Regions from separate parts of the Streptomyces sp. SID5464 genome, predicted to be linked through region 2. Evidence: predicted binding sites of a transcription regulator. Region 2 holds the regulator's gene; each other region holds the start of a gene.

Region 1 (6,195 bases), on a different contig from region 2:
GACCCCGGTCAGGCCGCCCTACGCGCCTGGTACTCGGCGATCTCCACCATCGGCGGACGCTCCTCGGTGTCCACGGAGTACGTCCGCGGCTCGAAGCCGTCGCCGCCCCGCTCGAACTGCGTCAGGGACGGCCGGATCAGATGCCCGCGGGCCAGCCGCAGCTGGGCCGTGCGGTAGATCGCGGCGGCCATCCGGCCCAGCGCCTGCCCGTCCTGGTGCCGGTGCTTGCGCACCCCGACGTCCACCTGGGCGAGGGCGTCCAGGCCCACCAGGTGCAGCGCGTCGACCAGCATCCCGAGCTCGACGCCGTACCCGACGGGGAACGGCAGCTGCTCCAGCAGCGAGCGGCGGGCCGCGTACTCGCCGCCCAGCGGCTGCACGAAGCCGGCCAGCTGCGGCCAGTGCATGTTCAGCAGCGGGCGGGCCATCAGCTCCGTGACCCGGCCGCCCTGCCCGGCCGCACCGCCGAGCGGACGGTCGTACATGCCCTTCACCAGGGCGATGTCGGGGTCGGTGAGCAGCGGGCCCACGATCCCGGAGACGAAGTCGGACGAGAAGTCCCTCAGGTCCGCGTCGACGAAGCAGACGATGTCCCCGCGGGTGACGAGCAGCGACCGCCACAGCACCTCGCCCTTGCCGGGCACGGCCGGGATCCCCGGGAGGATCTCGTCGCGGTGCACCACCGTCGCGCCCGCGGCGGCGGCCACCTCCGACGTACGGTCGGTCGAGCCCGAGTCGACGACGACGAGCTCGTCGACGAGCGGCACCTGCCGCATCAGGTCGTGACGGATGACGGCGGCGATGTCACCGACCGTCTCCTCCTCGTTGAGCGCGGGCAGCACCACACTCACCGTCTGGCCCGAGCGCTGCTTGGCGGCCAGGATCTGGTGGAGCGGGCGATCGGTCGCTGACCAGGAACGGGTGCTCAGCCAGCGCTCGACTTCTTCCAGCACCGTGGCGGCTCCTCTGCGTACTCTCGGCGGGACGGACTGTGACCCATCTCGCGGTTCGGACGACTATCTCAACTGTCCTGGTCGTCGGTTACAGTCTTGAACAACGCGGATGACCATCGCATGTCCGGGGTCAGCCGTCGTTTACAACCACATACAGCTCATCCAGAGGGGCAGAGGGAAACGGCCCGATGAAGCCCCGGCAACCCTCCAGCCGATACTCGTAGGTCACTGTCGACCGCTCCGCGAGGCTCCCGGCTCGGGAAGGTGCCAAATCCGTCTCACGGCGAGATGCGTCGTGAGGAAGATGAGGAGAAAGGGCCTCGCCTCACATGGCTGTGCAGACTGTTGCAAGCACCACTGACTCCACCGTAGACCTCGGCCCCGCCGCCGCCCTGAGCTGCCGCGAGTGCGGCCACCGCGTACCCCTCGGCCCGGTCTTCGCGTGCGAGGAGTGTTTCGGCCCGCTGGAGATCGCCTACGACTTCTCGGCCTACGACACCGAGGAACTCCGCAAGCGGATCGAAGCGGGACCCGCGAACATCTGGCGCTACGCCCCGCTGCTGCCGGTCCCGGCCGACGTGGCGACCAAGCCGAACATCAACCCGGGCTGGACCAAGCTCGTCAAGGCCGACAACCTCGCGCGCGAGCTGGGGGTCGACGCCGGCAAGCTCTTCGTCAAGGACGACTCCGGCAACCCGACGCACTCCTTCAAGGACCGGGTCGTCGCCCAGGCCCTGGAGGCCGCCCGCGCCTTCGGCTTCACCACGCTGTCCTGCTCCTCCACCGGCAACCTCGCCGGCGCCGTGGGTGCCGCGGCGGCCCGCGCCGGCTTCCGCTCCTGCGTGTTCATCCCGCACGACCTGGAGCAGGGCAAGGTCGTCATGGCCGCGGTCTACGGCGGTGAGCTCGTCGGCATCCAGGGCAACTACGACGACGTGAACCGCTTCTGCTCCGAGCTGATCGGCGACCCGGCCGGCGAGGGCTGGGGCTTCGTCAACGTCAACCTGCGGCCGTACTACGCCGAGGGCTCCAAGACCCTGGCGTACGAGATCTGCGAGCAGCTGGGCTGGCAGCTGCCCGACCAGATCGTGGTGCCGATCGCCTCCGGCTCGCAGCTGACGAAGATCGACAAGGGTCTGCAGGAGCTGATCAAGCTCGGGCTGGTCGAGGACAAGCCGTACAAGATCTTCGGCGCGCAGGCCGAGGGCTGCTCGCCGGTGTCGACGGCGTTCAAGGCCGGGCACGACGTCGTACGCCCGCAGAAGCCGGACACGATCGCCAAGTCGCTGGCGATCGGCAACCCGGCGGACGGGCCGTACGTGCTGGACATCGCCCGGCGGACGGGCGGTTTCGTGGAGGACGTGACGGACGAGCAGGTCGTTGACGCGATCAAGCTGCTCGCCCGGACCGAGGGTGTCTTCGCGGAGACCGCGGGTGGGGTGACCGTGGGCGTGACCAGGAAGCTGATCGAGAACGGGGTGCTCGACCCCGCCAAGACCACCGTCGTTCTCAACACCGGGGATGGTCTCAAGACGCTGGATGCGGTGGCCGGGACCGGGCTCACCGCGACCATTCGGCCCAACCTGGAGTCGTTCCGGGAAGCCGGTCTGGTCTGACCATCGTTCGCTGCGGGCCGGTGGGGGCTGGTCGCGCCCACGCGGCGCAGCCGCACATCGACCCGGCCCCGCGCCCCTGGGGGCGCGCCCCCAGCCGTAGCTCAATCGAAACCGGAGGTCACATCCCGATGAGCGTCACCGTTCGCATCCCCACCATCCTGCGTACCTACACCGGCGGCCAGGCCGAGGTCGCCGCCGAGGGGGCGACCCTCGGCGAGGTCATCGCCGACCTGGAGAAGAACCACACCGGGATCGCCGCCCGGGTGCTGGACGACCAGGGCAAGCTGCGCCGGTTCGTCAACGTGTACGTCAACGACGACGACGTGCGGTTCGAGCAGGGTCTGGAGACGGCGACTCCGGACGGCGCCGGTGTGTCGATCATCCCCGCCGTCGCCGGTGGCTGAACCGGTCGACCGGCTTGATTGTTACCTTCGGTAACGGCGGTTACTGAGAGTTCAGCGAATTGCCCCCTCCGTGAGAGAAGCGGAGGGGGCAATTCTGTGTGATTGAGCGCGGTACAGTTGGGGAACACGGCGCCGATCCCCTGATCGGGAGCCCTGAATTCCTGCCGCACGCCCGACAAGATGTAGCCAAAGTGTGTGCGTCTTTCGCGGCTTTTGTTCCTTTTGTGTGGCCCGACTTGCCCTGAATTCAGGCGAATTCTCCCCACATTCCGGACCCTGCGCGTCCAGAATTCTCGTCCGATTGACCTGTTGCAGACGGCAGTTGGACAGATACATTCAGCCGCGGTCGACGCGTTCCGGCGCACGCCCCCAACCGTGGGGGGTGAGGTCTGACCCGGGTCCGCGAAGTGTGGATCTGTGCAAGGGCCAGTAATAGGGGAGTTAGGCATGGCTCAGGGCACCGTCAAGTGGTTCAACGCGGAGAAGGGGTACGGCTTCATCGCGGTCGACGGTGGTGCGGATGTTTTCGTCCACTACAGTGCGATCCAGATGGACGGCTACCGCACCCTGGAAGAGGGCCAGCGGGTCGAGTTCGAGATCTCGCAGGGCCAGAAGGGGCCGCAGGCCGACATGGTTCGCGTCTCTGCCTGAACGCGCACCACGACCAAGCGCAAGCGACCGGTCTTCTCTGAAGGGCCCGCACCCCCCGGGGTGCGGGCCCTTCGGCCTGCTCGGGGGTTGGCGGCCGGCGTGACGGGTGCGCCCGCCGGGCGACCGCCCGCGTCGTCGCTCTCGTCTCGCCGCGACGGGCCGGGGGCCAGGCTTTTCTCTGCTCGCCCGATCCGCCGCGGCGCTGCCCGTGGCCTGCGGGCCGAGCCGGATGCCCGCTGTTCGCCGGGGGCTGAGCACCCGCTCGAACCGTGGGAGTCGCTTGCACTCGCCATGCCCGAGTGCTAATCATTGCGTTAGCACTCTGAAGGTGAGAGTGACAACGTAAGGACCGGGTCGGTGAGGCCCGCAGGCCAGGTGGGGAAGGAACCACGAGGCCGGCGAGCCGTCCGTCGCGGGCGCGGGCGCGGTCCGAAGGAATCACCCCCAGTCCTGGAGGGACCACTTCACATGGCCAAGATCATCGCGTTCGACGAGGAGGCGCGGCGCGGCCTCGAGCGCGGCATGAACCAGCTCGCGGACGCCGTCAAGGTGACCCTCGGCCCCAAGGGCCGCAACGTCGTCCTCGAGAAGAAGTGGGGCGCCCCCACGATCACCAACGACGGTGTCTCCATCGCCAAGGAGATCGAGCTCGAGGACCCGTACGAGAAGATCGGCGCCGAGCTGGTCAAGGAAGTCGCCAAGAAGACGGACGACGTCGCCGGTGACGGTACGACCACCGCGACCGTTCTCGCCCAGGCCCTGGTCAAGGAAGGCCTGCGCAACGTAGCCGCCGGTGCCAACCCGATGGCCCTGAAGCGCGGTATCGAGCGCGCCGTCGAGGCCGTCTCCGCCGCCCTGCTGGAGCAGGCGAAGGACGTCGAGACCAAGGAGCAGATCGCCTCCACGGCCTCCATCTCCGCCGCCGACACCCAGATCGGCGAGCTCATCGCCGAGGCGATGGACAAGGTCGGCAAGGAAGGCGTCATCACCGTCGAGGAGTCCCAGACCTTCGGTCTGGAGCTGGAGCTCACCGAGGGTATGCGCTTCGACAAGGGCTACATCTCGGCGTACTTCGCCACCGACATGGAGCGTATGGAGGCCGTCCTCGACGACCCGTACATCCTGATCGCCAACTCCAAGATCTCCAACGTCAAGGACCTGCTCCCGCTCCTGGAGAAGGTCATGCAGTCGGGCAAGCCGCTGCTGATCATCGCCGAGGACGTCGAGGGCGAGGCCCTGTCGACGCTGGTCGTCAACAAGATCCGCGGCACCTTCAAGTCCGTCGCCGTCAAGGCTCCGGGCTTCGGTGACCGTCGCAAGGCGATGCTCCAGGACATCGGCATCCTCACCGGCGGCGAGGTGATCTCCGAGGAGGTCGGCCTCAAGCTGGAGAACGCCACGCTCGACCTCCTGGGCAAGGCCCGCAAGGTCGTCATCACCAAGGACGAGACCACCATCGTCGACGGTGCCGGCTCCGCCGACCAGGTCCAGGGCCGGGTCAACCAGATCCGCGCCGAGATCGAGAACAGCGACTCGGACTACGACCGCGAGAAGCTGCAGGAGCGCCTGGCGAAGCTCGCCGGCGGTGTCGCGGTCATCAAGGCCGGTGCCGCCACCGAGGTGGAGCTCAAGGAGCGCAAGCACCGCATCGAGGACGCCGTGCGCAACGCCAAGGCGGCCGTCGAGGAGGGCATCGTCGCCGGTGGTGGCGTGGCCCTGCTGCAGGCCTCCCAGGTCTTCGAGAAGCTGGAGCTCGACGGTGACGAGGCGACCGGCGCCAACGCCGTGAAGCTCGCGCTGGAGGCCCCGCTGAAGCAGATCGCCGTCAACGGTGGTCTCGAGGGCGGCGTCGTCGTGGAGAAGGTCCGCAACCTCCAGGTCGGCCACGGTCTGAACGCCGCGACCGGTGAGTACGTCGACATGATCGCCGAGGGGATCATCGACCCGGCGAAGGTGACCCGTTCCGCGCTGCAGAACGCCGCCTCCATCGCCGCGCTGTTCCTCACCACCGAGGCCGTCATCGCCGACAAGCCGGAGAAGGCCGCCGCGCCCGCCGGCGGTGGCATGCCGGGCGGTGACATGGACTTCTGATCGACCTGGTCGATCAACGTCCTTGCCGAGGGCGGCACTCCCTGTTCCGACAGGGGGTGCCGCCCTCGGGCGTGTCCGGGATCACAGCGCGGGCGGGATGGCCCGGGCGGGGCCGGATGGTTGACACGTACGTCCTATGCGTATGCACATACTGTCCGGTATCCGAAGAGGAGCCCCCACGTGACCGTCGCCGCCTCCGCCGCCTCCCGCGCCGCCGAAATCCTGTCCCGGCCCGTATCGCTGGGCGGCCTGACCGTTCCGAACCGGATCGCGATGGCGCCGATGACCCGCATGTTCTCCCCGGGCGGTGTCCCCGGCGACGACGTCATCTCGTACTACTCCCGCCGCGCCGCCGCCGGCGTCGGTCTGATCGTCACCGAGGGGACCTACGTCGGCCACGAGTCGGCCGGGCAGAGCGACCGGGTGCCGCGGTTCCACGGCGAGGAGCAGCTCGCGGGCTGGGCGAAGGTCGCCGAGGCG
Region 2 (6,195 bases):
GGAGCAGCAGCCACTCCTGGAGCTCCACCAGATTGCCCTCCGGGTCCTTGAGGTGGGCGACGCGCAGGCGGTCGGTCAGGTGGGCCGGGCCGTGGAGGATCGTGGCGCCGCGCATCGTGATCTCCTCGCAGTACGCGTCCAGGGCGTCGACGCGCAGGACGACCAGGGAGCGGTGGCCGTTCGCCGTGTCGCCCAACTCGTCCAGGATCTCGGCCATCATCGTGCGGTCCTGGAGGGCGATCCCCGCCGAGCCGACGGCGGGGCTGAACTTCTCGTACGGCCCGTCCGCCGCCCCCGACTGCGGCTTGAGGCCGAGGACCTCGCCGTAGAAGTGGTAGCAGGCGGCGAAGTCGGTCACGAGCAGTCGTACCTGTGCGAGTTCCACGGTGCCTCCGAGAAGGGTCAGGTCCAGCGGCCGGTGCGAGCCAGGAGCACGGCCGCGGCCGCGGTCCCGGCAGTCGATGTGCGCAGCACACTGCGCCCGAGGCGATACGCCTTGCCCCCCGCTTGTGCGAACAGCGCCAACTCCTCCGGCGCCACGCCCCCTTCGGGCCCCACGACGAGCACGATCTCGCCGGACGACGGCAGTTCGGCCGTCGCCAGCGCCTCGTCCCCGCTCTCGTGCAGCACGGCGGCGAAGTCGGCACCGGCCAGCAGCGCCGCGACCTGTTTGGTCGTCGCCGCCTCCGCGACCTGCGGGAAGCGCACCCGGCGGGACTGCTTGCCCGCCTCCCGGGCCGTCGCCCGCCACTTGCCCAGCGCCTTCAGCCCTCGGTCGCCCCTCCACTGCGTGATGCAGCGGGCCGCCGCCCACGGCACGATCGCGTCGACGCCGACCTCGGTCATCGTCTCGACGGCCAGCTCCCCGCGGTCGCCCTTGGGCAGCGCCTGGACGACGGTCACCCGGGGCTGCTCCGGCGGTTCCTCCGTCACCGGGTCCAGCCGGACGATCAGCCGGTCCTTGCCCTCGGTGTCCAGCACGACACCGTCGGCCCGGCGCCCGGCCCCGTCCGTGAGGACGACGTCCTCCCCGGGCCGCAGCCGCTTCACGGAGACGGCGTGCCGTCCCTCCGGGCCGTCGAGGACATAGCGGCCGCCCTCGCCCGCGTCGAAGTGCTCGACCACGAACACCGGAGCTGTCATCGCACTCCGCCTCCGCCCGACAACGCTGTCCGCGCCGCGGCGAGTTCACCGGCCAGCACCTCCACGAGCTGCCCGGCGGGCAGCTCCCGCGCCATCCGGTGTCCCTGCCCGGCCCACAGCGCCATGCCCTGCGCGTCCCCCGCCTTGGCGGCGGCCTTGCGCAGCGGCGCGGTGAGGTGGTGGATCTCGGGATAGGCGGCGGGTGCGTACGGGCCGTGCTCGCGCAGGAAGCGGTTGACCAGGCCGCGTGCCGGGCGCCCGGAGAAGGCCCGGGTCAACTCCGTACGGACGAACAGGGGGTTGGTCAGCGCCTGCTTGTGCAGGGCGTTCGCGCCCGATTCGGCGGTGGCGAGGAACGCGGTGCCGAGCTGGGCCGCGCTCGCGCCCGCCGCGAGGACGGCGGCGATCTGGCCGCCGCGCATGATGCCGCCGGCGGCGATGATCGGGATGCCGACGGTCTCCCGGATCTGGGCGACCAGCGACAGCAGTCCGATGCCGGAACCGTCCGTCTCGGGGATGTCCCGGTGCGTGCCCTGGTGGCCGCCGGCCTCGACGCCCTGCGCGATGACCGCGTCCGCGCCCGCCCGCTCGACGGCCCGGGCCTCGTCGGGGGTGGTGGCGGTGACCAGGACGAAGGTGCCGACCCGGTGCAGTGCGTCGACGACCTCCTGGCTCGGAGCGCCGAAGTGGAACGACACCACCGGCACGGGGTTGTCGCGCAGCACCGCGAGTTTGGTCTCGTAGCCGTCGTCGCGGCCGCTGTCGGGGTCGCCGAGCTCGGCCTCGTACCAGGAGGCCTCACCGGCCAGTTGGTGGGCGTAGACGTCGATGGCGGCGGGGTCGGCGTACTCCGGCTGCGGCATGAAGAGGTTCACTCCGAAGGGCCTGCCGGTGAGGCTCCGGAGCTGCTTGATCTCCTGGTACATCCCGTCGGCGGTCTTGTACCCGGCGGCGAGGAACCCGAGTCCGCCCGCCTCGCACACGGCGGCGGCGAGCTTCGGTACGGAGACGCCGCCCGCCATGGGGGCCTGCACGATCGGGTGCGGGAAGAGATCGGTCAGCGCGGAGGACATGACCGCATGTTGTCACGTCCTCCGAACAACTCCGAAACCGGCCTGCCGTGTGGCATAGACCAGAGGAAAAGCCACCCGCGGCCCCCGGAGGAGCCGGAGTCAGCGCCCGTTGAACGCGTCCTTCAACCGCGAGAACAACCCCTGCTGCCCGGGCTGACCGTGCCTGCCCGGGGGCCGACCCCCGGACCCCCAGCAGTGGCCCGGCCGCCGGAGTCAGCGCCCGTTGAACGCGTCCTTCAACCGCGAGAACAACCCCTGCTGCCCGGGCTGGAACTGACCCGTCGGCCGTTCCTCGCCGCGCAGCTTGGACAGCTCGCGGAGCAGGCGCTCCTGCTCGGGGTCGAGCTTGGTCGGGGTCTGGACCTCGACGTGGACGATGAGGTCGCCGCGTCCGCCGCCCCGCAGGTGCGTGACGCCGCGGCCGTGCAGCGGGATCGACTGGCCGGACTGGGTGCCCGGGCGGATGTCGACCTCCTCCAGGCCGTCGAGCGTCTCCAGCGGCACCTTCGTGCCGAGGGCCGCCGCGGTCATGGGGATCGTCACCGTGCAGTGCAGGTCGTCGCCGCGCCGCTGGAACATCGCGTGCGGCAGTTCGTGGATCTCCACGTACAGGTCACCGGCGGGACCGCCGCCGGGCCCGACCTCGCCCTCACCCGCGAGCTGGATCCGCGTGCCGTTGTCGACACCGGCCGGGATCTTGACGGTGAGCGTACGACGGGACCGTACGCGCCCGTCGCCCGCGCACTCCGGGCACGGCGTGGGCACCACGGTGCCGAAGCCCTGGCACTGCGGGCAGGGCCGCGAGGTCATGACCTGGCCGAGGAAGGACCGCGTGACCTGGGACACCTCACCGCGGCCGCGGCACATGTCACACGTCTGGGCGGAGGTCCCCGGCGCCGCGCCCTCACCGTTACAGGTGTTGCAGACGACTGCCGTGTCGACCTGGATGTCCTTCGTCGTGCCGAAGGCCGCCTCGTCGAGCTCCACCTCGATGCGGATCATCGCGTCCTGACCGCGGCGGGTGCGCGAGCGCGGACCGCGCTGCGACGCCGTGCCGAAGAACGCGTCCATGATGTCGGAGAAGTTCCCGAAGCCGCCGGCCCCGAAGCCGCCCGCGCCGCCGCCCCCGGCCTGCGAGAGCGGGTCGCCGCCGAGGTCGTAGACCTGCTTCTTCTGCGGGTCCGACAGCACCTCGTAGGCGGCGTTGATCTCCTTGAACCGCTCCTGGGTCTTCGGATCGGGGTTGACGTCCGGGTGCAGCTCGCGCGCGAGCCGCCGGAAGGCCTTCTTGATCTCTTCCTGCGACGCGTCGCGGCGCACGCCGAGTACGGCGTAGTAGTCCGTGGCCACTACGACTCCGCCAGGATCTGTCCGACGTACCGTGCCACTGCGCGTACCGCTCCCATCGTTCCCGGGTAGTCCATGCGGGTCGGTCCGACCACGCCGAGCTTGGCGACAGCCTCGCCGCCCGAACCGTAGCCGACCGACACGACGGACGTGGAGTTGAGTCCTTCGTGGGCGTTCTCATGACCGATACGTACGGTCACGCCCGGATCCTTCGCCTCGCCGAGCAGCTTGAGGAGCACGACCTGCTCCTCCAGCGCCTCCAGCACCGGCCGGATCGTGAGGGGAAAGTCGTGCCCGAAGCGGGTCAGGTTGGCGGTGCCGCCGATCATCAGCCGCTCCTCGTTCTCCTCGACGAGCGTCTCCAGAAGTGTGGAGAGCACCGTGGAGACCGTACCCCGGTCCTCGTGCTCGAACGCCTCCGGCAGATCCTCCACCAGACTCGGCACATCCGTGAAACGGCGGTTCGCCACCCGGCTGTTGAGCCGCGCGCGCAGATCCGCGAGCGAGGCCTCGCCGAAGGGCGCCGGGCAGTCGACCACGCGCTGCTCGACCCGCCCGGTGTCCGTGATCAGCACGAGCATCACGCGCGCGGGCGCGAGGGAGAGCAACTCCACGTGCCGCACGGTCGAGCGGGTCAGCGACGGGTACTGCACGACGGCGACCTGTCGCGTGAGCTGGGCCAGCAGCCGTACCGTCCGCGCCACGACGTCGTCGAGGTCGACGGCGCCCTCCAGGAAGTTCTGGATCGCGCGCCGCTCGGGCGCGGTCATCGGCTTGACGCCGGCCAGCTTGTCCACGAACAGCCGGTAGCCCTTGTCGGTCGGGATGCGCCCGGCGCTGGTGTGCGGCTGGGCGATGTACCCCTCGTCCTCCAGGGCCGCCATGTCATTGCGGACGGTGGCCGGGGAGACGCCGAGGTTGTGCCGCTCGGTGAGGGCCTTGGAGCCGACCGGCTCCTCGGTGCCGACGTAGTCCTGGACGATGGCGCGCAGCACCTGAAGCCTGCGTTCACTGAGCATCCGCGCACACCTCCAGAAGTCGTCCGCCTGGTGTCCTGCCTGTGGGGCCTGGCACTCTGCGCGTGCGAGTGCCAGCATTCCCCGCCCAGTGTACGGCGGTGGGGTGCGCCCCCGGCAAGGCTGGTCGCGTGCTGTCGTGCCACGGACTGCGCTCACCGCTAGCGTCGCCGTATGACGGTGACTTGGGAAGAGCTCGGATGGGAGCGCGTGGCGGCGGGGGTGGGGCGGTGCCGGCTCCCGGTGTGGGACTGCACGGTGGGGCTCGTCGCCGGTGCCGGCGCGGTCCTCATGATCGACGCGGGGTCGAGCCCGGCGGAGGGCGCGCGGTTGCGCGAGCAGGCGCGGTCGCTCACCGGGCACCGTGTGACGCATCTCGCGCTGACCCATCCCCACTTCGACCATGTCTTCGGGGTGGCGGAGTTCACGGACGCGGAGGTGTTCGGCGCGGTGGGCGTGGACGCGGTGCTGACGCGCGTACGGGACCGCGAGGAGCTGCGCGCGGACGCGGTGCGCAACGGCCTGGCGGAGACCACCGCCCAGGAGGCCGCCGACCGGCTGGTCGCGCCCCGCCACCTGGTCTCCGGCGAGTGGACCCTCGACCTCGGCGGCGGGCGCCAGGTGCTGCTGGCCAACGTGGGCCCCGGGCACACCGCGCACGACCTGGCGGTGCTGGTGCCGGGTGATCCGGAGGTGGTGTTCTGCGGCGACCTGGTCGAGGAGTCCGGCGAGCCGCAGGCGGGCCCCGACGCCGTGCCGTCGCACTGGCCGGCCGCCCTGGACCGGCTGCTCGACCTGGGCGGGGAGGACGCGCTGTACGTGCCCGGTCACGGAGCGGTGGTGGACGCGGCGTTCGTGCGCGCCCAGCGCGACGCGCTGGCCGCCGGCTTCGGCGTGTCTCCGTGACCACCACCCACCGGCTTCTCCTATCGTCATCAGAATGCGCCAGTACTCGCCCGATCTGACTCCGCCGTGGAAGAAACCGCAGCCGGTGCCCGAGGTTCCGGCGGAGCCGGGCCTGGTGGTCGAGGAGCCCGGCACCGGTTTCTGCGGTGCGGTGATCCGCTGCGAGGCGGGCACGGTGACCCTGGAGGACCGCTTCGGCAAGCACCGGGTGTTCCCCATGGAGCCGCGCGGCTTCCTGCTGGAGGGCAGGGTCGTGACGCTGGTCCGCCCCTCGCCTGCCGGCCCCGCACGCCCCTCCCGTACCGCGTCCGGTTCGGTGGCCGTCCCCGGCGCCCGCGCCCGCGTGGCCCGTGCCGGGCGCATCTATGTCGAGGGCCGGCACGACGCCGAGCTGGTCGAGAAGGTCTGGGGCGACGACCTGCGCATCGAGGGCGTGGTCGTGGAGTACCTGGAGGGCGTCGACGACCTGCCGTCGATCGTCGCCGGCTTCGCCCCCGGCCCGGACGCGCGGCTGGGCGTCCTGGTGGACCACCTCGTGCCGGGCTCCAAGGAGTGGCGCATCGCGCAGTCGGTGACGAGCGACCACGCCCTGGTCGTCGGCCACCCCTACATCGACATCTGGGAGGCGGTGAAACCGTCGTCCCTGGGCATCGAGGCGTGGCCCCGGATCCCGCGCGGCCAGGACTGGAAGACGGGGGTGTGCAGGACGC
Region 3 (6,195 bases), on a different contig from region 2:
CGGGCAGCGGCGGGTTGAGCCGCCCCGCGACCAGGACCCGCATCCCCGCCTCCGGGCGGGTGGGCAGCAGGCTCGCGATGCTGTGGGCGTCCGGGCCGGTCGTGACGCCGCGGTCCTCGTCCAGGCCGTCCACCAGGAGGACCAGACGTTCACCGCGCTCTGCGCAGGCGCGGGCGGCGGCACCGTACAGGTACAGGAGGTGGGCCTCGCGGGTCGCCACGGTCAGGTGGGCGGGCAGGGCCTCTCCGGACAGCTCCGCCAGCTGTTCGAGTACGACGTCCACGTAGGCCACGACGTCGTTCTGCGCGCCCAGCCGGGCCGTGATGAAGAACGGGACGATCCGTACGCCCCGCGGAGGGTGCAGGGCGAACCAGGACAGCAACGCCGTCTTGCCGGCCCAGGCGCCGGCCCGCCACCAGGCGTACGCCGGGCCGGAGTCGGCCGTGCAGAAGGCGGACAGCTCGGCCGACTCCGCCTCGCGGTCGACGAGTCGGGGCGGGGCGATGCGGCGGACCTGCTCCCAGTACGCCGAACGCACCGCCGAAGTGAGCAGGATCCGGTTGTGATCGCCGGTGACGGCCACCGCGATGTCACCGCCCGCGGCCACCGACCGCTCCGCCCGCTTCCCCCACCAGCGCATGGCCTCATGATGCCAAAGGGCCGGGAGGCGACGAGCGGCTCCGGTGGGGACAATGGAGCTGTTCAGCCGGACCCAGGGGGGCCGGAGGCGAGGCCATGACCTTCGTACAGCTCATCGAATGCAGGACCAGCCGGCTCGACGAGATGAACCGGCTGATGGACAGGTGGGTCGAACAGACCAAGGGGAAACGGACCGCTACGCACAGTGTGGTGGCGAAGGACCGGGCCGACGCCTCGCACATCGTCGAGATCGTGGAGTTCCCGTCGTACGAGGAGGCGATGCGCAACTCCGGGCTTCCGGAGACCGACCGGATCTTCCAGGACATGGTGGCGCTCTGCGACGAGGCGCCGACGTTCACGGACCTGGACGTGGTGCGGGACGAGCAGCTGAACTCGGCCACCGCGCGCAGGTTCTTCGAGCTGGCGCCCGGGCAGGGTGCGGCGCCCGCGTTCAACGACGTGTTCATCGAGGACTACCACGACCACGATCCGGCCAATGTGCAGGACGTCATCGGGCTGGACGCGCTGCGGCGCGAGGTGGAGGTGTGGCGGGGCGGGTTCGACTTCTCGTTCACCATCGAGGACCAGCTCGCCGAGGGCGACCGGGTGTGCACCCGGTGGACCTGGAGGGGGCACCACAAGGGTGACTTCCTCGGGATTCCGCCGACCGGGAAGGACGTCACCATGACCGGGACGACCGTCCACCGCTGCACGCCGGACGGGAAGCTCGCCGAGGGCTGGTGGCAGTACGACCGGCTGGGGCTGATGCAGCAGCTCGGGGTGCTGGACCCGCTGGAGTTGTGACGGGTCCCCGCATACGGGAGAAGCCCCCGTTCCGCGCGAGGCGGGGCGGGGGCTTCTCGCAGAGGTCGGTGCCTCAGTGGGCGTGGCCGTGGCCGTGACCCGCGGCGGCCGGCTCCTCCTCTTCCTTCTTCTCGACGACCAGGGTCTCGGTCGTGAGGAGCAGGGAGGCGATGGAGGCGGCGTTCTCCAGGGCGGAGCGGGTGACCTTGACCGGGTCGATGACGCCGGCCTTGATCAGGTCGCCGTACTCGCCGGTGGCGGCGTTGAAGCCCTGGCCCTTGTCCAGCTCGGCGACCTTGGAGGTGATGACGTAGCCCTCCAGGCCGGCGTTCTCGGCGATCCAGCGCAGCGGCTCGACGACGGCGCGGCGGACGACCGCGACACCGGTGGCCTCGTCGCCGGACTTGCCGAGGCTGCCCTCCAGGACCTTGGCGGCGTGGACGAGAGCGGAGCCACCACCGGAGACGATGCCCTCCTCGACCGCGGCGCGGGTCGCGGAGATGGCGTCCTCCAGACGGTGCTTGCGCTCCTTCAGCTCGACCTCGGTGGCGGCACCCACGCGGATGACGCACACGCCGCCGGCCAGCTTCGCGAGGCGCTCCTGGAGCTTCTCGCGGTCCCAGTCGGAGTCGGTGGTCTCGATCTCGGCCTTGATCTGGGCGACGCGGCCCTGCACGTCTTCCTTGTTGCCGGCGCCGTCGACGACCGTGGTGTCGTCCTTGGTGACGGTGACGCGGCGGGCGGAGCCGAGGACCTCGAGGCCGACCTGGTCGAGCTTGAGGCCGACCTCCTCGGAGACGACCGTGGCGCCCGTGAGGACGGCCATGTCCTGCAGCATCGCCTTGCGGCGGTCGCCGAAGCCGGGGGCCTTCACCGCGACGGCGTTGAAGGTGCCGCGGATCTTGTTCACGACGAGGGTCGACAGGGCCTCGCCCTCGACGTCCTCGGCGATGATCAGCAGCGGCTTGGAGGCGTTGGCCTGGATGACCTTCTCCAGCAGCGGCAGCAGGTCCGCGATGGCGGAGATTTTGCCCTGCGTGATGAGGATGTACGGGTCGTCCAGGACGGCTTCCATGCGCTCCTGGTCCGTCACGAAGTACGGCGACAGGTAGCCCTTGTCGAAGGCCATGCCCTCGGTGAAGTCCAGCTCCAGACCGAAGGTGTTGGACTCCTCGACGGTGATGACACCGTCCTTGCCGACCTTGTCCATCGCCTCGGCGATGAGCTCGCCGACCTGCTGGTCCTGGGCGGACAGCGCGGCGACGGCGGCGATGTCGGACTTCTCGTCGATCGGGCGGGCCGAGGCGAGCAGGTCCTCGGAGACGGCGGCGACGGCGGCGTCGATGCCCTTCTTCAGGGCGGCCGGGGAGGCACCGGCGGCGACGTTCTTCAGGCCCTCGCGCACGAGCGCCTGGGCGAGCACGGTCGCGGTGGTCGTACCGTCACCCGCGATGTCGTTGGTCTTGGTCGCCACCTCCTTGACCAGCTGGGCACCGAGGTTCTCGTACGGGTCCTCGATCTCGACCTCGCGGGCGATCGTGACACCGTCGTTGGTGATGGTGGGGGCGCCGAACTTCTTGTCGATGACGACGTTGCGGCCCTTGGGGCCGATCGTCACCTTGACCGTGTCGGCAAGCTTGTTGACGCCGCGCTCGAGGGCGCGACGGGCGTCCTCGTCGAACTTCAGGATCTTCGCCATGGGAGCGTGAGCCCTCTTCCGGAATCTGGGTTAACGGCACTGCGCCCCGGGCGCCCGGCTTCTTGGTGATCGCGGGGGGCCAGGGGCGCAGCTCAAAGCAATGTGCTTGGGGTGAATTACTTCTCGACGATCGCGAGGACGTCGCGAGCCGAGAGGACGAGGTACTCCTCGCCGTTGTACTTCACCTCGGTGCCGCCGTACTTGCTGTAGAGCACGACGTCGCCGACGGAGACGTCGAGCGGAAGACGGTTACCGTCCTCGAAGCGGCCCGGGCCGACGGCCAGGACGACGCCCTCCTGGGGCTTCTCCTTGGCGGTGTCCGGAATGACCAGGCCCGAGGCCGTGGTCTGCTCCGCGTCCAGCGGCTGGACCACGATGCGGTCCTCGAGCGGCTTGATGGCAACCTTGCTGGCGGTCGTCACGATCCGACCTCCCCCTTCGGAGATCTCACGGGGTTAACTGTCTGAGGTGGCGACCAGGTGGATCCGTCGTCGCGGGTGCCGGACCTGCCCGTCGCTGTGTTGGCACTCTCCATTGGGGAGTGCCAGAGCCGAGACTATGACTGCGATTAGCACTCGGTCAAGCGGAGTGCCAATTGCCGGGCGGCGCGTCGGCCAGGTGCTCTCTACAGGTGGTCCTCCAGTCGCCCGACCCGCAGCCCTCGCGCCTCGATCTCCAGCAGCAGTCGCACGGTCCGTTCCGTCAGGGTCAGGGACGTGGGCTCGCCCGACGGTACGGAGACGATGTCACCGGGACGCAGGCCGGGCTTGCCACGGGTGTAGGTCAGGTCGCCGTCGGGGCCCAGGGACGCCCGCCAGAGGACGACTGCCCGGATGCCGCAGTCGGCGGCGGCCCGCAGGGTCGTCGTGTCGTACGTGCCGTAGGGCGGGCGGAAGAGGCGGGGGCGGATGCCGAAGCGGGAGCGGAGTTTGAACTGCTGGCCGCAGATCTCGGCACGCTGGCCGGCGTAGGGCAGGCCGCGCAGGGCGGGGTGGTCGAGGGTGTGGTTCTGGATGGACGCGCCGACCGCGCGGAGCCGGGCGAAGTGGCCGTAACCCGGCCCCACGACGCTGTCCGTGAGGAACATGCTGACCGGAAGCCGCCGTTCGCGGACGAGGCCGACGAAGCGGGGGTCGCGCTCGGCGCCGTCGTCGTAGGTCAGGAAGACCACCCGGTCGCGGGTGCGGACGTGGTCCACGACGGGCGGGAGGCCGCCCCGGTCCGGCCCGCGGGCGTCGCTCGACGCGTGCGTCGGGGGCCGGCCCCGGGCCTCCGCGCCCGCGCGCTCCCCCACGGTCCCGGCGCAGCCGGCCAGCAGGATCGCTCCCGCGCACACCACCGCGGCCGGCGACCGCCGCCTCACAGGTAGTCCTCCAGCCGGCCCACCGCGTACCCCTCGGCCGTGACCTTGTTCAGGAAGCGGCGGATCATGTCGGGCATCGTGCCCTGCCACTGGGCACGGCCGCGGAAGTGGGTGAGGACGATGTCGCCCGGGCGGAGTCTGTTGTCGCCCTCGCGGTACTCCCAGTGGTCGGCGAAGACCTCCTCGTTCCAGAGGGGGACGTACTCGATGCCGCAGGCCTTGGCGGCGCGCAGGGTCGCCCTGTCGTAGCTGCCGAAGGGCGGGCGGAAGAGGGTCGGGCGCTTGCCGTAGCGCCTCTCGAGGAGGCGCTGCATGCCGCAGATCTCGCGCTTCTGCGTGCGGTACGGCAGGCCCCGCATGTAGCGGTGGCGGAGGGTGTGGTTGTTCAGGGCCACGCCCAGGCCCTGCATCCTCTCGAAGTAGCGGTAGTCGTCCTTGATCAGGTAGCCGCTGAGGAAGGCGCTGTACGGGACCTTCAGGTCGCTCATCATCCGCAGGAACGCCCGGTCCTTCTCGACGCCGTCGTCGACGGTGAGGAAGACGACCTTGTCCCGGGTGGGGACGGTGGTGAAGACGGGCGGGAGGTTCAGCCTCCGGTGACCGTCCACCTCGAAGCCCTCGCGGGTCCTGATCCTCGGCTTCCTCGCGGGGGCCGACGGGGCGGTCAGCGGGACTGTCCGCAGCCCCCAGCGCTGCGCGGCGGCGACCCGGACGGCATGCGCGCCGCGCAGCTTGGAGGCGTAGGAGTCGAGCGCGCGGGCCGGGGGCGCGTCCAGGGGCTGCTGGCCGCCGGCCGCGGGGATCCGGCCGCTGTCGTCCTGCGCGCAACCCGACGCGATGGCGGCGAGGGTGAGTACGGCGAGGCCGATCCGCATGCCGCCAGACGCCCGGCTTTTGTCATTTTGTACGACTACTCCCATGATGCGGGATCCTCGCAGCCGGTCACCCCGGATCGGCCCCGACACCGCGACCGACGGCGCACCATCCACCAGGTGGCCCACAATGATCCGGTGAACGACCTCGCCCTCCTCCTCACCCCCGAAGGCCGCGTCCTCCTCGACGAGGTGCGGGACACCGATCCGGCGCGGGAGCTGGCCGTCGCGACCCGGTTGCGCCGTGAGCACCCCGCCGAGCTGGTGTCGGCGGCGCTGGGCCAGGCACGGCTGCGGCAGCGGGCGGCGGTGAAGTTCGGGGCCGAGGACGCCGGCCGGATGTTCTTCACGCCGAACGGGGTCGAGCAGTCGACCCGGGCGAGCGTGGCGGCCCACCGCGCGCGGCGCATGGCCGAGTCGGGCGTGACCTCGGTCGCCGACCTGTGCTGCGGCATCGGCGGCGACGCGATCGCGCTGGCCCGGGCCGGGATCCGGGTCCTGGCCGTCGACCGGGACCCGGCGACGGCCGCGGCGGCGCGGGCGAACGCCGAGGCGCTGGGGCTGGCCGGCCTGATCGAGGTGCGGGAGGCGGATGTCACGGACGTGGACACGGCCGGTTACGACGCCGTGTTCGTCGACCCGGCCAGGCGCGGCGGCCGGGGCCGGATCTTCGACCCGGAGGCGTACTCACCGCCCCTGTCCTGGGCGGTGTCCGCGGCCCGCCGCGCCCCTCGCGCCGCCGCGCTGAAGATCGCCCCCGGCATCCCGCACGAGGCGGTCCCCGAGGACGCCGAGGCCGAGTGGATCTCCGACGGCGG

What was found. The regulator HrcA, encoded in region 2, represses chaperone genes, less so after heat shock. The targets are predictions, from matches to a motif close to TTNGCACTCNGNNNNNCNGAGTGCNAA.
Region 1: groL (chaperonin GroEL) is a predicted target of HrcA. The motif match lies at 3,904-3,930, and genes of this name have one in related genera.
Region 3: groES (co-chaperone GroES) is a predicted target of HrcA. The motif match lies at 3,711-3,737, and genes of this name have one in related genera.

The regions. Positions count from the first base shown of each region.
Region 1 is NZ_WWIQ01000010.1:377,277-383,471, reverse strand. It holds gene GTY47_RS11775 (glucosyl-3-phosphoglycerate synthase) at 9-953, opposite strand; SAM riboswitch class I at 1,109-1,264, shown strand; gene thrC (threonine synthase) at 1,283-2,569, shown strand; gene GTY47_RS11765 (ubiquitin-like small modifier protein 1) at 2,698-2,973, shown strand; gene GTY47_RS11760 (cold-shock protein) at 3,421-3,624, shown strand; gene groL (chaperonin GroEL) at 4,093-5,715, shown strand; gene GTY47_RS11750 (NADH:flavin oxidoreductase) at 5,896-6,195, shown strand, end outside.
Region 2 is NZ_WWIQ01000076.1:107,783-113,977, reverse strand. It holds gene GTY47_RS37920 (VOC family protein) at 1-385, opposite strand, end outside; gene GTY47_RS37915 (16S rRNA (uracil(1498)-N(3))-methyltransferase) at 403-1,143, opposite strand; gene GTY47_RS37910 (nitronate monooxygenase) at 1,140-2,216, opposite strand; gene dnaJ (molecular chaperone DnaJ) at 2,430-3,566, opposite strand; gene hrcA (heat-inducible transcriptional repressor HrcA) at 3,566-4,582, opposite strand; gene GTY47_RS37895 (MBL fold metallo-hydrolase) at 4,754-5,485, shown strand; gene GTY47_RS37890 (DUF3097 domain-containing protein) at 5,520-6,195, shown strand, end outside.
Region 3 is NZ_WWIQ01000007.1:106,459-112,653, forward strand. It holds gene GTY47_RS07080 (hypothetical protein) at 1-640, opposite strand, end outside; gene GTY47_RS07085 (ester cyclase) at 736-1,443, shown strand; gene groL (chaperonin GroEL) at 1,517-3,142, opposite strand; gene groES (co-chaperone GroES) at 3,259-3,567, opposite strand; gene GTY47_RS07100 (polysaccharide deacetylase family protein) at 3,768-4,505, opposite strand; gene GTY47_RS07105 (polysaccharide deacetylase family protein) at 4,502-5,380, opposite strand; gene GTY47_RS07110 (methyltransferase domain-containing protein) at 5,516-6,195, shown strand, end outside.